DNA from 3 places in the Streptomyces sp. NPDC091287 genome. Region 3 is predicted to be linked to each of the others. Evidence: riboswitches for the same ligand, from Rfam matches in the RefSeq annotation. Region 3 holds a riboswitch; each other region holds the start of a gene.
The links. Region 3 has a riboswitch for thiamine pyrophosphate ahead of ACIQRW_RS25295 (thiamine ABC transporter substrate binding subunit). Riboswitches for the same ligand answer to the same signal wherever they lie in the genome.

Region 1 (5,639 bases), on a different contig from region 3:
GCCAGGTCGGCCGCGTGGGCGGCGATCTTGTAGGTGATGACCCCCGTCTTCACGTCGTCCCGGTTCGGCAGTCCCAGGTGCTCCTTGGGCGTGACGTAGCAGAGCATCGCCGTGCCCCACCAGGCGATCATCGCGGCGCCGATGCCGGAGGTGATGTGGTCGTAGGCGGGCGCGACGTCCGTGGTCAGCGGGCCGAGCGTGTAGAACGGCGCCTCCTCGCAGATCTCCTGCTGAAGGTCGATGTTCTCCTTGATCTTGTGCATCGGGACGTGCCCGGGGCCCTCGATCATGGTCTGGACGCCGAACCGCTTCGCGATCGTGTTCAGTTCGCCCAGCGTGCGCAACTCGGCGAACTGCGCCTCGTCGTTGGCGTCCGCGATCGAACCGGGACGCAGTCCGTCGCCCAGGGAGTAGGTGACGTCGTATGTCGCGAGGATCTCGCAGAGCTCCTCGAAGTGCTCGTAGAGGAACGACTCCTTGTGGTGGGCGAGACACCAGGCCGCCATGATCGAGCCGCCGCGCGAGACGATGCCGGTCTTGCGGCGGGCCGTCAGGGGGACGTACGGCAGGCGCACCCCGGCGTGCACCGTCATGTAGTCCACGCCCTGCTCGGCCTGTTCGATGACGGTGTCCTTGTAGATCTCCCAGGTCAGCTCCTCGGCCCGGCCGTCGACCTTCTCCAGGGCCTGGTAGAGCGGGACGGTGCCGATCGGCACGGGGGAGTTGCGCAGCACCCATTCACGGGTGGTGTGGATGTTGCGGCCGGTGGACAGGTCCATGACCGTGTCGGCGCCCCACTTCGTCGCCCAGGTCATCTTGTCCACCTCCTCCTCGATGGAGGAGGTGACGGCCGAGTTGCCGATGTTGGCGTTGACCTTCACCAGGAACCGCTTGCCGATGATCATCGGCTCGATCTCGGGGTGGTTGACGTTGGCGGGCAGCACCGCCCGGCCCTGCGCGATCTCCTCGCGGACGACCTCGGCCTCCACGTTCTCCCGGATCGCCACGTACTCCATCTCCGGGGTGATCTCCCCCCGTCGGGCGTACGCGAGCTGGGTGACGGGGCGTCCGTCGCGGCTGCGGCGCGGCTGGCGCGGGCGGCCGGGGAAGACGGCGTCGAGGTTGCGCAGTCCGCCGCGCGGCGAGGTGTGCTTGAGCCCGTCGTCCTCGGGGCGGGCCGGCCGGCCCGCGTACTCCTCGGTGTCGCCGCGGGCGATGATCCAGTTCTCCCGCAGGGGCGCGAGGCCCCGGCGGACATCGGTGTCGATGGAGGGATCGGTGTACGGCCCGGACGTGTCGTACAGCGTCACGTCCTTGCCGTTGGTGAGGTGCACCTGTCGAACCGGCACCCGGAGGTCCGGGCGCGAGCCCTGGACGTACCCCTTGTGCCAGCCGATGGACTTCCCGGCCTCGTCGTTGCGCGTTCCGTCGCCCGGCGTCGTGCCGACCGGCGTTCCGTCGTTCTGTTTCGAGGCAGGCGTGCGTGCGTCCGCTGTGGTCATGAGACCTACTCCCTACGCCGGCATTACCCGGTAACAGGTTCGGCGGTCGGCGCAGCGTGTCCCGTACGGATGTACGGCGATCAGCGCCCTCTCAGCCCGGTGCTCCGAGCTCCCGCGTGTGCAAAGGTGCCTCCACGCTAGCGTCCTTTCGGGCGAGCTGACCAGAGGGCCCTCCCGTTCTTGCGATGATCGCCCCGTGACCTCCCCCCAAAGCGACCCCGCACCCCAGCCGCCCCAGGGCCACACCCACGGCCACACCCACAGCCACGGACCGGCCGCTCCGGTCTCCCGGCACCTGCGCAAGGTCATCGCCGCCGTACTGATCCCGTTCGCGACGGCGGTCGTCGTCGGCCTGATCGCGTTCTGGCCCGGCGGCGCGCCCGACCACGAGCGCACCGGCGTCGGATTCGACCGGCAGACCCAGGACGGCAAGGTCGTCCAGGTCGTGAAGGTCGACTGCGCGGACGTCAACGCCGCGCAGGTACCCCCGACCGGCGACACCTCCACGCCCTCGGGCCGCGAGGCCGTCAACGAGCAGGAGGGGGAGTGCGCGAAGGCCACCATCGAGGTGACCAGCGGCGACGACAAGGGCCGGAAGTTCGTCGAGGTGGTCCAGCCGGACGCGCCCCGACAGCTGAAGGAGGGTCAGGGCGTGGTCGTCGCGTACGCCCCCGACGCGCCGCGCGACCTCCAGTACTCGGTGACCGACGTGGACCGGAAGATCCCGATGGCGGTGCTGGCCGGGATCTTCGCGCTGGCGGTGGTCCTGGTGGGCAGGATGCGCGGGGTGATGGCGCTGGTGGCGCTGGTGGTGTCGTTCGCCGTGCTGACCCTGTTCATCCTGCCGGCGATCCTGCAAGGCTCGAACCCGCTGGTCGTGGCGGTGATCGGGGCCAGCGCGATCATGCTGGCGGCCCTCTATCTGTGCCACGGGGTGACGGCCCGTACGTCGGTCGCGGTCGTCGGCACGCTGATCTCGCTGCTGCTGATCGGGCTGCTGGGCTCCCTGTTCATCGGCTGGGCGAGCCTGAGCGGCAACACCGACGACAACACCGGCCTCATCCACGGCCTCTACCCGGACATCGATATGAGCGGTCTGCTGCTGGCCGGCGTCATCATCGGTTCGCTCGGGGTGCTCGACGATGTGACGGTCACCCAGACCTCCGCCGTCTGGGAACTGCACCAGGCGGACCCGCGGATGGGTTGGAAGGGTCTGTACCGGGCAGGTATCCGGATCGGAAGGGACCACATCGCCTCGGTGGTCAACACCCTGGTGCTGGCGTACGCGGGCGCGGCGTTGCCGCTGCTGCTGCTCTTCTCCATCGCCCAGAGCGGTGTGGGGACGGTGGCCAACAGCGAGCTGGTCGCCGAGGAGATCGTCCGCACGTTGGTCGGGTCGATCGGCCTGGTCGCCTCGGTGCCGGTGACCACGGTGCTCGCGGCGCTGGTCGTCTCCGCGGACCGTTCGGGGTCCGGCGGCGCACAGGCGGCTACGGCCGCACCCGCGCGGACGGGTCGGGGCCGTCGTCGTAAGACGGGGTGACGGGGCATCGGGGGCGCGCCCGGTCAGCCCGCGTTCTGCTCCTCGGCGAGGATGCGACCGAGCGCATCCTCCAGGTTTCCGTCGAAGTCACCCAGCGTGTGCTCCTGACCGAGCGGCACGAGCTTGTCCGTCCGGTCGAGAAACGCCACCAGCGGCGCCGTCCCCGCCCGGAACAGCGCACGGTCCGCGCCGACCTGGAGCCGGATGTGCACATCGCCGAGGCCCTCGGGCTCGGTCGGGCCGATGTGCACATCTCCGTCGCCGCTCGGGCTGTTGAGCCCGTCCAGCAGCAGCTCGCGGCCGAATGCCCAGGTCACAGGGGCATCGCCGGGAAGGTGGAACGTCATCCGGATGGCATACGGATCGCCGACCTCGTACCGGAGCTCCACCGGAATACGGAACGAGAGCTCCTCGGAGACGAGGAAGCTCATCATGACCTCTGCTTGAACCGACTCGCGCATCGTTCAACCCCGCAGTAGATGAATCTGGCCAGGAATGATCCCCCATGGCCCTATTGACGCCATCGTGGTGCACGCGATAGCAGATCACAAGGAGTGATTTTTCAGATACTGATAGAGAACACGAGCGAACGCAAGAGGCTGGTGACTTCGCCACGTAGCTGTTCGACTGCGGGCAGCAACCGATCTTCTCGGTCGAGAGGTACGGAAATGGCCATCGCCGCAATCGTGGCACCGGCCGTGACGGGAATCGCGGCGCACACGGTCCCCAGTGCGTACTCCTGGCGTTCGATGACCGGTTCACCTCGTCGGAGGGTACGCAGCCGTTCCAGAAGCGTGGCGCGATCTCGCACTGAGTAACGGGTGAGGGGGCGCACGGGGTGCCGGTCGAGGTGGTCCTCGCGGGCTCGCTCGTCGAGTTGGGCGAGCAGACACTGGCCGATGGCGTGCGCGTGGGCGGTTTCCCGGAACGAGGCCCACTCCTCCACTGCCGGGGTGTCGGGGCCGTCCGCGACCGCGATGAGATCGATCTCGCCGTCGCAGTAGACGGCGCAGTACACCGGGGCTCCGATGACGTCCCGCCAGTGGCCGAGGGAGTCGGCGACGGAGGCGGGGCGCGGACGGCTCCGCACCCCGGGGGCGACGGTCAGATTCTCGGCGGCCGCGCCGAAGAGGAAGACACCGTTCTCGCGGCGGAGATAGCCCTCATGGGTGAGGGTGCGCAGCAAGTGGTACGCGGTCGGAAGCGGAAGCCCCGCCTCACGTGCCAGTTGCTTGGCGGGCGCCCCGTCCCGATGGGTGCCCACAGCCTCCAGCAGCCTCAACGCCCGCTGGACCGAACCGATCAACGTCGGAACAGCGGTGCTAGATGCCGTGGTCAAGGGCCACCCCCAGGCATGGTGACGGGCCGTCGGCCCTCCCGTGGGGGCCGCCCCCACGGGCCTGCCGCGATCCCGAGGACCGGAGATCCGGCCCGTGACCGGCGAGGACCGGTCCGGGCGCCGACGATCGAAGGCCAACGACCGGACTGTCGTACCCAGGACCGATCAGGTGATCGATATGGTGACGGAAGGTCACATTCCGGATGGCGGCAGTGGTATGTCACTGTATCGGCCGTCTGCGGCAGACGGGTGGTTTCCTCCGGGACTTAGCTCTGCTGGGCTAATCACCCGCGCCGGCGCCGACCTCACCTCGTCCTGCGGGCCCGTGACGGAAGGGCCGGACGGAACAGACCGGCCCCCGCGCCGGCCCGCGTTCCGTGTACTACCAGTCACCGCGCGAGGACGACGACGACGTGAACTTGCGGACGACGAAGATCAGCCCGCCGACCACGACGACGAAGACCAGCGCCTTGAAGAGCAGGCTGATCACGAAGCCGACGACGCTGGCGATCAGCCCGCCGAACACGAAGATCGCAATGACGGGCACCGCGATCCACTTCACCCACCAGGGCATTCCCGCGAATATCTCCCGCACGGCCATCGCCTCTACCTCGTCTCTCTGAGTCCTTGCCTCGATGCTAAAGGCGCGAAGGCCTCCCGCGGGGGCGGGCAGCCCTTGAAGACCCCTGATCGAGCCCCTAGGGAGTGTCCGCAAAGTATCGTCGTCCGCCCTCTGGGCGGGGCCCGCGGCGTCTGGTGCGTGCTCTCGCAAGGCGCCGGAGTGTCCTAGTAGCGGAGCTACTCGGGCATTTCGGCAACGCCGCGAGAGTGCGTGCCAGACGCCGCGGGCCAGACGAGACTTTGCGGACACGACCTAGGGATCCCCGGGACGGAGGCCCAACTCTTGGGCGCCGGGAATCAGCCCTCGGGCGGCGAGAAGACGACCATCACCCGCAGATCCTCGGTGATGTGGTGGAACTTGTGGTCCACGCCCGCGGGCACGTAGACGACGCTTCCCCTGCCGACCTGCGTCGTCTCCGTCCCCACCGTGATCGAGGCCCGCCCGCTGACGACGAAGTAGACCTCGTCCTGCTGGTGCGGCTGCTGCGGATCGAGCTCTCCCGCGTCCAGGGCGTACAGGCCGACCGACATATTGCGTTCCCGCACGAACTGCAGGTAGGCGCCGTCATTGGCGGCCCGCTCCGCCTCCAGCTCGTCCAGTCTGAATGCCTTCATGGCCCGTCCCGCCCCTTGT
Region 2 (5,639 bases), on a different contig from region 3:
GAGGATCACCGGCACCCCGGCCCGCTCGACGATCAGCTCGAAGTTGTGCGGGTTGCGGATGCCGAGCCCGGAGCCGATGGGGGAGCCGAGCGGCATGATCGCCGCGCACCCCACGTCCTCCAGCTTCCGGGCCAGGACCGGATCGTCGTTGGTGTAGGGCAGCACGGTGAACCCGTCGTCGACCAGGACCTCCGCCGCGTCCAGCAGCTCGATCGGATCGGGCAGGAGGGTCCGCTCGTCGGCCACCACCTCCAGCTTCACCCAGTCGGTGCCGAGCGCCTCCCTGGCCAGCCGGGCGGTCAGCACCGCCTCGCCCGCGGTGAAGCAGCCGGCGGTGTTCGGCAGGACCTGGATGGAGAGCCGCTCCAGCACCGAGAGCACCGAACCCCGCACGGTCGGGTCCAGCCGGCGCATCGCGACCGTCGTCAGCTCGGTGCCGGAGGCGATCAGCGAGCGCTCCAGCACCTCCAGGCTCGGGGCCCCGCCGGTGCCCATGATCAGCCGGGAGCCATACGTGGCGGGCCCCAGCGTGAAGACGTCGTCCGACATGGTCAGCCCCCCTGCACGGCGGTCAGGACCTCGACGCGGTCGCCCTCGCCGAGCCTCGTCGTGGCCCACTGGCCGCGCGGGACGACGCTCTCGTTGACGGCGGCGGCGACCCCGGAGCGGGCCGGGGTCAGCGTGGTGACGAGGGCGTCCAGGTCCGTCCCGGCGGGAACGGCGCGGACTTCCCCGTTCACCGAGACGGAGACGGTGGCGGCGGATTCCGGTACGGCGTGCTGCTGGGTCATACGGGCTGCTCCTGGAGTACGGGGGCGGCGAGGGCGGCGGGTTCGAAACGGCCGGGGGTGAAGGGGCGGACCGTCTCGGGCAGCTCGCCGGTGGTCAGGACGTCGGCCATCGCGTCCCCGGTGACGGGCGTCAGCAGGACGCCGTTGCGGTGGTGGCCGGTGGCGAGCAGCAGACCGGGCAGGGCGGTCGGGCCGAGCAGCGGGGCGTTGTCGGGCGACGCGGGACGCAGACCGGCCCGGGTCTCGGTGAGCGGCAGCTCGGTGATGCCCGGGACCAGCTCGTGGGCGTCGCGCAGCAGCTCGTACACCCCACCGGCGGTGACCGTGGTGTCCCAGCCCATCTCCTCGCTGGTGGCGCCGACGACCAGCTCGCCGTTCTCGCGCGGCACGAGGTAGAGGTGGCCGCCCCGGACCACGGCGCGCACGGTGCGGCTGAGGAAGGGGGCGTACGCCCGGGGCACGGTGAGCCGGAGCACCTGGCCCTTGACCGGGCGGACCGGCGGTACGAGCTCCGGCGGGAGCCCGGCGAGCCGGCCGCTGAGACTGCCCGCGGCGAGCACGACCTGATCGGCCGCGAATTCCGTACCGTCGCCGAGCAGCGCCCCGGCGGCCCGGCCCCCGGCGACGGTGAGCCGCTCGGCGGTCGTCCGGCGGAACGCGACCCCGGCCCGTTCGCACGCGGTCAGCAGCGCCGCGGCGAGGCGGCGGGGATCCACCTGGTGGTCGCCGTCGACCCGGAGGCCGCCCCGGACGCCCGGGGCCAGCATCGGCTCCAGGCGGCGGCACTCACGGCCGCTGAGCCAGACCGACTCCAGGCCCGAACGCTCCTGGAGGGCGTGCAGTTCGCGCAGATGCGCCCGGTCGTCGGAGTCCAGTGCGACGGCGAGCGTGCCGCAGGTCCGGAAGCCGGTGTCCCGGCCGCTCGCCTCCTCCAGCTCGGCGACGAACGAGGGATAACGGGCGGCGGAGGCGAGGTTGAGCCCGAGCAGCATCTGCTCGCCGTAGTGCAGTTCGGTGACGGCGGCCAGCATGCCCGCCGCGACCTGTGCGGCGCCGCCGCCCGGTTCCGGGTCCGCGACCGTGACGCGCAGCCCCCGCTGGGCGGCCCGCCACGCCGTGACCAGACCGATGATTCCGCCCCCGATGACGAGGACGTCGGATCCGGAGCTTCTCTCCGAGACGCGCATGAGTGTCCAGCCCCTCCCTTCGCCGGCATGACCCGGAGCAGGTTCGTACGGTCGGAGGCCGTCCAGCCTCCCTCTCAGCCCGGTGCGTCCGGGCTCCCGCGAGTGTTCTACCTTGGCCACCCTAAACCCCTCCGCCCCCCGGCCAGTAGAGGAGCGCCCGCCATGGCCCGTTCGCTCGACGGACTCGTCCTGTCACCCGTCGCCGACCAGGCCCCGGGCCAGGTCGGCACCCGCACCCGCTTCACGTACCACGAGTCGGACGGCCGGATCTGGGCCGAGTACGCGGGCGGCGACGTGGTGCGCGGTCATCTCGTCGGCACCCGCGACGGGGACGCGCTGGACTTCCGCTACGTGCAGCTCAAGCAGGACGGAACGACCTCGTCCGGGCACTGCCTCTCCACGGTCGTCGAGCTCGCCGACGGCCGGGTGCGGCTGGAGGAGCGATGGGCCTGGGAGTCCCAGGAGGGCAGCGGCACCAGCGTGGTGGAACAGCTTCCCTCCTGAGCTCCCAGGCGCTTCCCGGGTTCCTTCCCCGCACCCCTCTACCTGACGATCCGTCAGTTGATTAAGGTGGACGGGTGAGCGAGCAGACGGAACAGCGGGCGGCGCGGCAGGCACGGCACGTCGTGGTCGTCGGGGCGGGCATGGCAGGCGTGCAGAGCGCCGTGGCCCTGCGCGAGGCGGGCTTCACCGGGCCCGTCACCCTGATCGGCGCCGAACCCCACCAGCCCTACGACCGCCCGCCGTTGTCCAAGGCCGTCCTGCTGGGCCAGGCCGAGCACTCCGCCTTCGACGTCGACTTCGAGGCGTTGGACATCACCCTGCGCCTCGGCCTGGACGTCACCGCTCTGCGCGCCGCCGACCATGTGCTGGACACCGCCGCCGGGCCGGTGCCCTACGACGCCCTGGTCCTCGCGACCGGTGCGGAGCCCATGACCCTGCCCGGCGCCGCGGGCGTGCCCGGCGTCCACCTGCTGCGCACCCTCGACGACGCCGCCCGGCTGCGGCCCGTCCTGGACCGGCAGCACGACGTGGTCGTCGTCGGGGCGGGCTGGATCGGCGCGGAGTTCGCCACCGCCGCCCGCGCGGCGGGCTGCGCCGTCACCGTCGTCGAGGCCGCCGCCCGCCCGCTCGCGGGCACCCTGCCCGCCGAGGTGGCCGCCCCGATGGCCGCCTGGTACGCCGACAGCGGCGCCGAACTCCTCACCGGGACCCGGGTCGACCGCGTCGAGGAGGGGGCCGTCGTCCTCGACGACGGCCGGGTCCTGCCCGCCGGGGCCGTGGTCGTCGGCATCGGCGCGCGCCCCGCCACCCGCTGGCTGGCCGGCTCCGGGGTCGCGCTCGGCCCGGACGGCTCGGTCACCGCCGACAGTGCGCTGCGCACCTCGGTGCCCGATGTGTACGCGGTCGGGGACTGCGCCTCCTTCCCCTCCGCCCGCTACGGGACGCGCCTGCTGGTCCACCACTGGGACAACGCCCTCCAGGGCCCACGCACCGCCGCCGCCGCGATCATGGCCGCCCAGGGCGGGGAGCCGCTCCCCGTCTACGACCCCGTCCCGTACTTCTGGTCCGAGCAGTTCGGCCGCTTCGTGCAGTACGCCGGCCACCACGCGGACGCCGACACCCTGGTGTGGCGCGGCGACGGGACGGACGCCGCCTGGTCGGTGTGCTGGCTGCGCGACGGCGCGCTGGTGGCCGTGCTCGCCGTGGGCCGCCCGCGTGACCTCGCCCAGGGCCGCAGGCTCATCGGGTCGGGGGCCGCCCTCGACCCGGAGAGGGTGGCCGACCCCGCCGTACCGCTGAAGTCCGCCGCCCTGTGACGCACCCGGAACCGCCGGGCCGGCCCCGTACGGTCGGGCCCGGCTACCGGCTGTCGGTCCTGGATGGCACGCTTGTCCCTGTGACCGAGATTGACGCAAAGACCGATGCTCTCGTCCCCGCCTGGCTCCACCTTCCCGACATCGCGGAAATGCTCGATGTCCAGGTGACGCGCGTACGGCAGCTGGTCAGGGATGGCCAGCTCATCGCCGTACGCCGTGGTGAGAACCGGGCGCTCCAGGTGCCCGCCGCCTTCATCGACGGCGACAAGGTGGTCAAGGGCCTCTCCGGCACCCTGACCCTCCTGAGGGACGACGGCTATTCCGACGAAGAGATGCTGGAGTGGCTCTTCACTCCCGATCCGACCCTGCCCGGCACCCCCGCGCAGGCGCTGAGCGAGAATCGCGGTACGGAGGTGAAGCGCCGCGCCCAGGCGCTCGCCGTCTGACCGACACGACAGGAAGCGGAGCACGGGCCGCCCCGCGCGGCCCGTGCACCGTCACGACCACGGGGGAGTCCACCCATGTCCACGCCTCGCGAGCAGCTGTCCGATGCCCGGCTCTACCTGTGCACGGACGCCCGCAAGGTCCAGGGTGACCTCCCGGCCTTCCTGGACGCCGTGCTCGCCGCCGGCGTCGACATCGTCCAGCTCCGGGACAAGGGCCTGGAGGCCGCCGAGGAGCTGGAGCACCTCGCCGTGTTCGCCGACGCCTGCCGCCGGCACGGCAAGCTCCTCGCGGTGAACGACCGCGCCGACGTCGCCCACGCCATCGGCGCCGACGTGCTCCACCTCGGCCAGGGCGACCTCCCGGTCCCCGCCGCCCGGGCGATCATCGGCGCCGACCGGATGATCGGCCGCTCCACGCACGCCGAGGCCGAGGTCGACGCGGCGCTCGCCCAGGACGGTGTGGACTACTTCTGCACCGGCCCCTGCTGGCCCACCCCCACCAAGCCCGGCCGCCACGCCCCCGGCCTCGACCTCGTGCGCTACACCGCCTCCCTCGGCGGGTCGCGGCCCTGGTTCGCGATCGGCGGGATCGACGCGGGCAATCTGGACCAGGTGCTGGACGCCGGAGCCCGCCGTGTCGTCGTCGTCCGGGCCATCACCGAGGCCGACGATCCCGCCGCCGCCACCGCCGACCTGGCCCGACGCGTCAGGGCCCGCGCGCTCTGATTCTCCGCGCGCCGACCAACGCACCGACCAACGCACCGACCAACGCACCGACCAACGCACCGACCAACGGGCCGACCGGCGCCCCGGCCCGCACGTCGGCCGGCGCACCGACTGATCTGTCGGCTCGCATGCCGATGCGGGACATCTCGGGCACTTGTCCGAGGGATGGACAACAGTCCGGCAAAACGAGACAAAGTCGGTTGCTCCGGTTGGGGGAGCGTCCACCCCCTGGTTAACCTCCCCTTATGGCCCTTGGCACACCCTCCACCAGGACGGATCACGCGCGCACCGTGCGTGACCTGCTAGCGACCGGCAAGATGTCGTACTCCTTCGAGTTCTGGGCGCCCAAGACGGAGAAGGGCGAGCGGAACCTCTGGAACGCGCTCCGCCGCGTCGAGGCGGTCCGTCCCAGCTTCGTCTCCGTGACGTACGGCGCCGGCGGCTCCACCCGCGCCGGGACGGTCCGGGCCACCCAGCAGATCGCCGCCGACTCCACCCTCACCCCGGTCGCCCACCTCACCGCGGTGAACCACTCCGTCGCCGAGCTGCGCAACATGGTCGGGCAGTACGCCGACGCGGGCATCAGGAACATCCTCGCGGTCCGCGGCGACCCGCCGGGCGACCCGATGGGCGAGTGGGTCGAGCACCCGCAGGGGGTGAAGTACGCCG
Region 3 (5,639 bases):
TTTCACGAGTGAGGGTCCGTCGCCCACAGGGCGGCGGGCCCTCACCCGTCTGTCTGCGACACTGGATGAACCATGCCTAAGCCCGGAGAACTCACTTTCGTCGCGCCCCGCGGATCCAAGAAGCCGCCGCGGCACATCGCCGACCTCACGCCCGCCGAGCGCAAGGAAGCGGTCGCCGCGACCGGTGAGAAGCCGTTCCGCGCCCAGCAGCTCTCGCAGCACTACTTCGCGCGGTACGCGCACGATCCGGCCGAGTGGACGAACATCCCGGCCGGATCGCGGGAGAAGCTGGCCGAGGCGCTGTTCCCCGAGCTGATGTCCGTGATGCGGCACATCAGCTGCGACGACGACACCACGCGCAAGACCCTGTGGAAGCTGCACGACGGGACGCTCGTCGAGTCCGTCCTGATGCGCTACCCCGACCGCGTCACGATGTGCATCTCCTCGCAGGCCGGCTGCGGTATGAACTGCCCCTTCTGCGCCACCGGGCAGGCCGGCCTCGACCGCAATCTGTCGACCGCCGAGATCGTGCACCAGATCGTCGACGGCATGCGCGCCCTGCGCGACGGCGAGGTGCCCGGCGGGCCCGCGCGGCTGTCCAACATCGTCTTCATGGGCATGGGCGAGCCGCTCGCCAACTACAACCGCGTGGTCGGCGCGATCCGCCGTCTCACCGACCCGGAGCCGGACGGTCTCGGCCTCTCGCAGCGCGGGATCACCGTCTCCACCGTGGGTCTCGTCCCGGCCATGCTGCGCTTCGCCGACGAGGGCTTCAAGTGCCGTCTCGCCGTCTCGCTGCACGCCCCGGACGACGAGCTGCGCGACACCCTGGTCCCCGTCAACACCCGGTGGAACGTCCGCGAGGTGCTGGACGCCGCCTGGGAGTACGCCGATAAGTCCGGCCGCCGGATCTCCATCGAGTACGCCCTGATCCGCGACATCAACGACCAGGCCTGGCGGGGCGACCGGCTCGGCCGGCTGCTCAAGGGCAAGCGGGTGCACGTCAACCTGATCCCGCTGAACCCCACGCCCGGCTCGAAGTGGACCGCCTCGCGGCCCGAGGACGAGAAGGCCTTCGTCGAGGCCATCGCCGCCCACGGCGTGCCCGTCACCGTCCGGGACACCCGCGGTCAGGAGATCGACGGGGCCTGCGGGCAGCTGGCGGCCTCCGAGCGCTGAGGGCTCTCCCGCAGCCCTTGGCCTCGCCCGGACGGGCGGCCGAAATCCGCCGGTGTAGCCTGGGCTCGAAATCAACTTCATATTCCGACAGGGGAGCGCCACAGCGCTGAGAGTGCGGCACCAAGGACAGGTTGGCCGCAGACCCTCTGAACCTCGCCCGGGTCATTCCGGGTAGGAAGTTCGGACCTTACTCAAGCTGTTGCGCCCTGCCCGCTTCCGGTTCGCCGGACCGCGGGCGGGGCCGCGTCTCTTCCTGGTCATCTCCAGGAGGAATCACATGAACACCACCACGAAGTACGCGGCGACCGCGCTCGCCGCCGCTCTCGGCGTCACCGTGCTCGCGGGCTGCGGCGACGAGGGTTCCGCCGGCTCCGGGGAGTCCAAGGGCCCCGGCTCCAAGACCGTGACCCTGGTCAGCCACGACTCCTTCAACGTCTCGGACAAGGTGCTGAAGGCGTTCACGAAGGAGACCGGCTACAAGGTCGAGATCCTCAAGAGCGGCGACGCCGGGGCCGCGCTCAACCAGGAGATCCTGACCAAGGGCTCCCCGCGCGGCGACGTCTTCTTCGGCGTCGACAACACCCTGCTCTCCCGCGCCCTCGACAACGGCCTGTTCACCGCGTACGAGGCCAAGGGCCTGGACACGGTCGCGGCGGACACGCAGACGGACGAGAAGAGGCGGGTCACGCCCGTCGACACCGGCGACATCTGCGTCAACTACGACAAGAAGTACTTCGCCGACAAGAAGCTCGCGCCGCCGAAGACCTTCGACGACCTGCTGAAGCCCGCGTACAAGAACCTCCTCGTCACCGAGAACGCCGCCAGCTCCTCGCCCGGCCTCGGTTTCCTCCTCGGCACCATCGCCGCCCAGGGCGAGGACGGCTACGAGGCGTACTGGAAGAAGCTGAAGGCCAACGGCGTCAAGGTCGTCGACGGCTGGGAGCAGGCGTACAACGAGGAGTTCTCCGGCTCCGCGGGCGGCAAGAAGGCCAACGCCGACCGGCCGCTCGTCGTCAGCTACGCCTCCAGCCCGCCCGTCGAGGTGCTCTACGCCGACCCGCAGCCGAAGGAGGCGCCCACCGGGGTCGCCACCGGCACCTGCTTCCGGCAGACCGAGTACGCGGGACTGCTGACCGGGGCGAAGAACGAGGCGGGCGGCAAGGCACTGCTGGACTTCATGATCAGCAAGACGTTCCAGGAGGACATGCCGCTGAACATGTTCGTGAACCCGGTCGTGAAGGACGCGACCCTTCCCGAGCTGTTCACGAAGTTCGGCGAGAAGATCGACACGCCTCCCACCGTCGCACCCGAGAAGATCACCGCCAACCGTGAGCAGTGGATCCAGTCGTGGCAGTCGCTGGTCCTGAAGTAGAGCCCGGGGCGAAGACCGCCGGGGCCGCCCGGGAACGGCACCGGCCCGGGCGGCGCGGGGCCGCGCTGCGGCTCGGCCTGATGGCCGTGCCCGTCGCGTTCTTCGCGCTGTTCTTCGCCTATCCCGTGACCGCGATCGTCGGCCGCGGGCTCAAGGCGGGAGGCGACTGGCAGTTCGGGCGGATCGGCGAGGTGCTGGCCCGCCCGGACATCCTCGACGTCCTCTGGTTCACCACCTGGCAGGCCCTCGCATCGACCGCGCTCACTCTGCTGATCGCCCTGCCCGGGGCGTATGTCTTCGCCCGGTTCGACTTCCCCGGCAAGCAACTGCTGCGGGCGGTCGTCACGGTGCCGTTCGTGCTGCCCACCGTCGTCGTCGGCACCGCGTTCCTGGCGCTGCTGGGGCGGGGCGGGCTCCTCGACGAACGGTGGGGCGTCCGCCTCGACACCACCGTGTGGGCGATCCTGCTGGCCCACGTCTTCTTCAACTACGCCGTGGTCGTACGGACGGTGGGCGGGCTCTGGTCCCAGCTGGACCCCCGGCAGGAGGAGGTCGCCCGGGTGCTCGGCGCCGGACGGTTCGCCGCCTTCCGGCGGGTGACGCTGCCCGCGCTCGCCCCGGCCGTCGCCGCCGCCGCGCTGATGGTCTTCCTCTTCACCTTCACCTCCTTCGGCGTCGTACAGATCCTCGGCGGACCCGCCTACTCCACCCTGGAGGTGGAGATCTACCGGCAGACCGCGCAGCTGCTGGACCTGCCGACGGCCGCCGTACTGACCCTGGTGCAGTTCGCCGCGGTCGGCGCGATCCTGGCCGTCCACGCCGCGACCGTACGCCGCCGGGAGCGGGCGCTGAAGCTCGTCGACCCGGCGCAGACCTCCCGCCGGCCGCGCGGCCCCGGACAGTGGGCGCTGCTCGGCGGTGTCCTCCTCACCGCGCTGCTGCTGATCCTGCTGCCGCTCGGGGTGCTGGTGGAGCGCTCCTTCGACGGAGCCGGCGGTTCCGGCGGGTACGGCTTCGGCTACTACCGGGCCCTCCAGTCGGCCGGCTCCGGTGGCTCCTCCACCTTCCTGGTCCCGCCGCTGGAGGCCGTCGGCAACTCCCTGCGGTACGCGCTCGTCGCGACGCTCATCGCGCTCGTCGTCGGCGGGCTCGCGGCGGCGGCCCTGACCCGGCGGGCCGGGCCGCTGGTCCGCGGCTTCGACGCGCTGCTGATGCTGCCGCTCGGGGTGTCCGCCGTCACCGTCGGCTTCGGCTTCCTGATCACCCTGGACGAGCCGCCGCTCGACCTGCGCACCTCCTGGATCCTGGTCCCGCTGGCCCAGGCGCTGGTCGGCGTCCCCTTCGTCGTACGGACCATGCTGCCCGTACTACGCGCGGTCGACGACCGGCTGCGGGAGGCCGCCGCTGTGCTGGGGGCCTCCCCGCTGCGGGCGTGGCGGGAGGTCGATCTGCCCCTGGTGCGGCGGGCGGTGCTGGTCGCGGCGGGTTTCGCCTTCGCCGTCTCCCTCGGGGAGTTCGGCGCGACGGTCTTCATCGCGCGGCCGGACAACCCGACCCTGCCGGTCGCCGTGGCCCGGCTGCTGGGCCGGTCGGGGGAGCTCAACTACGGGCAGGCGATGGCCCTCAGCACGATCCTGATGCTGGTGTGCGCGGTGTCGCTGCTGCTCCTCGAACGTATCCGCACCGACCGATCCGGGGAGTTCTGAACGACATGCTGAGCTTGCGGGAAGCCACCGTGCGGTTCGGGAAGCGGACGGCGCTGGACGCGGTCGACCTGGAGGTCGCCGACCACCGGATCGTCTGCCTGCTCGGCCCCAGCGGCAGCGGGAAGTCCACTCTGCTCAGGGCCGTCGCCGGGCTCCAGCCCATGGACGGCGGCCGGGTCCTGCTGGCCGGCGAGGACCAGAGCGGCGTCCCGGTGCACCGGCGCGGCCTCGGTCTGATGTTCCAGGACCACCAGCTCTTCCCGCACCGGGACGTCGGCGCCAACGTCGCTTTCGGGCTCCGGATGCACGGCGTCGGGCGGGTCGAGACCGAGCACCGGGTCCGCGAGCTGCTGGAGCTGGTCGGTCTGCCCGGGGCCGAACGCCGCGCGGTCGCCGCGCTGTCCGGCGGTGAGCAGCAGCGCGTCGCCCTGGCCCGCGCGCTGGCCCCGCGCCCGAAGCTCCTGATGCTGGACGAGCCGCTCGGCCAGCTCGACCGCAGCCTCCGCGAACGCCTCGTCGTCGAACTGCGTGCCCTCTTCCAGGAGTTGGGCACCACCGTGCTGGCCGTCACGCACGACCAGGGCGAGGCGTTCGCCCTCGCCGACCAGGTCGTCGTGATGCGGGACGGCCGGATCGCGCAGGAGGGCAGCCCGCTGGACGTCTGGCAGCGGCCCGCCTCGGCGTTCGTCGCCCGCTTCCTGGGCTTCGACAACGTCACCGGGGCGACCGTGACCGGCCGGGCCGCCGCCACCGCCTGGGGCAAGGTCCCGGTTCCCGAGGACTCCCCGCAGGGCGAGGTGGATCTGCTGGTCCGGCCCGCCGGGGTCCTGATCGGCGCTCCCGAGGACGGCCTGCGCTGCACGGTCGGCGTCCGCACCTTCCGGGGGAACCACGTGACCGTACGCCTGACGCCCGAGAACGCGCCGGTGCTGGAGGCCGAGTGCGCCCTGCGGGACACCCCGGAGGAGGGTGCGGTCGTGGGCGTACGCTTCGACGCCGCCGAGACGGTGGTGCTGGCGGCCGGGGCGGACGTTCCCGAGGAGGGCGCCTCCTAGGTCGTGTCCGCAAAGTCTCGTCTGGCCCACGACGCCTGGCACGCACTCTCGCGGCGTTGCCGAAATGCCCGAGTAGCTCCGCTACTAGGACACTCCGGCGCCTTGCGAGAGCACGCACCAGACGCCGCGGGCCCCGCCCAGAGGGCGGACGACGATACTTCGCGGACACTCCCTAGGGCCTGTCGTCAAACTGCCGTCGTCGCCCGGCAGGCGGCAGTTTGACGACACTCCCCAAGGGCTCAGGGAGCCTGCGTCCCTGCCACCACCAGCCCCAGTTCGTACGCCAGGATGACCGCCTGCGCCCGGTCCCGCAGTTCCATCTTCGCG

Region 1: another riboswitch for thiamine pyrophosphate. It lies ahead of thiC (phosphomethylpyrimidine synthase ThiC); the one in region 3 lies ahead of ACIQRW_RS25295 (thiamine ABC transporter substrate binding subunit).
Region 2: another riboswitch for thiamine pyrophosphate. It lies ahead of thiO (glycine oxidase ThiO); the one in region 3 lies ahead of ACIQRW_RS25295 (thiamine ABC transporter substrate binding subunit).

What each region holds. Positions count from the first base shown of each region.
Region 1 is NZ_JBIVUV010000004.1:402,007-407,645, forward strand. It holds gene thiC (phosphomethylpyrimidine synthase ThiC) at 1-1,502, opposite strand, end outside; TPP riboswitch at 1,495-1,628, opposite strand; gene ACIQRW_RS08505 (YibE/F family protein) at 1,699-3,045, shown strand; gene ACIQRW_RS08510 (SsgA family sporulation/cell division regulator) at 3,069-3,506, opposite strand; gene ACIQRW_RS08515 (IclR family transcriptional regulator) at 3,608-4,384, opposite strand; gene ACIQRW_RS08520 (DUF5326 family protein) at 4,767-4,979, opposite strand; gene ACIQRW_RS08525 (cupin domain-containing protein) at 5,303-5,620, opposite strand.
Region 2 is NZ_JBIVUV010000006.1:283,734-289,372, forward strand. It holds gene ACIQRW_RS12410 (thiazole synthase) at 1-549, opposite strand, end outside; gene thiS (sulfur carrier protein ThiS) at 552-791, opposite strand; gene thiO (glycine oxidase ThiO) at 788-1,978, opposite strand; TPP riboswitch at 1,976-2,088, opposite strand; gene ACIQRW_RS12425 (hypothetical protein) at 2,141-2,482, shown strand; gene ACIQRW_RS12430 (NAD(P)/FAD-dependent oxidoreductase) at 2,557-3,798, shown strand; gene ACIQRW_RS12435 (Rv2175c family DNA-binding protein) at 3,879-4,244, shown strand; gene thiE (thiamine phosphate synthase) at 4,320-4,970, shown strand; gene ACIQRW_RS12445 (PT domain-containing protein) at 4,970-5,206, shown strand; gene metF (methylenetetrahydrofolate reductase [NAD(P)H]) at 5,216-5,639, shown strand, end outside.
Region 3 is NZ_JBIVUV010000015.1:136,111-141,749, forward strand. It holds gene rlmN (23S rRNA (adenine(2503)-C(2))-methyltransferase RlmN) at 73-1,179, shown strand; TPP riboswitch at 1,259-1,375, shown strand; gene ACIQRW_RS25295 (thiamine ABC transporter substrate binding subunit) at 1,457-2,551, shown strand; gene ACIQRW_RS25300 (ABC transporter permease) at 2,632-4,257, shown strand; gene ACIQRW_RS25305 (ABC transporter ATP-binding protein) at 4,263-5,312, shown strand; gene ACIQRW_RS25310 (response regulator) at 5,552-5,639, opposite strand, start outside.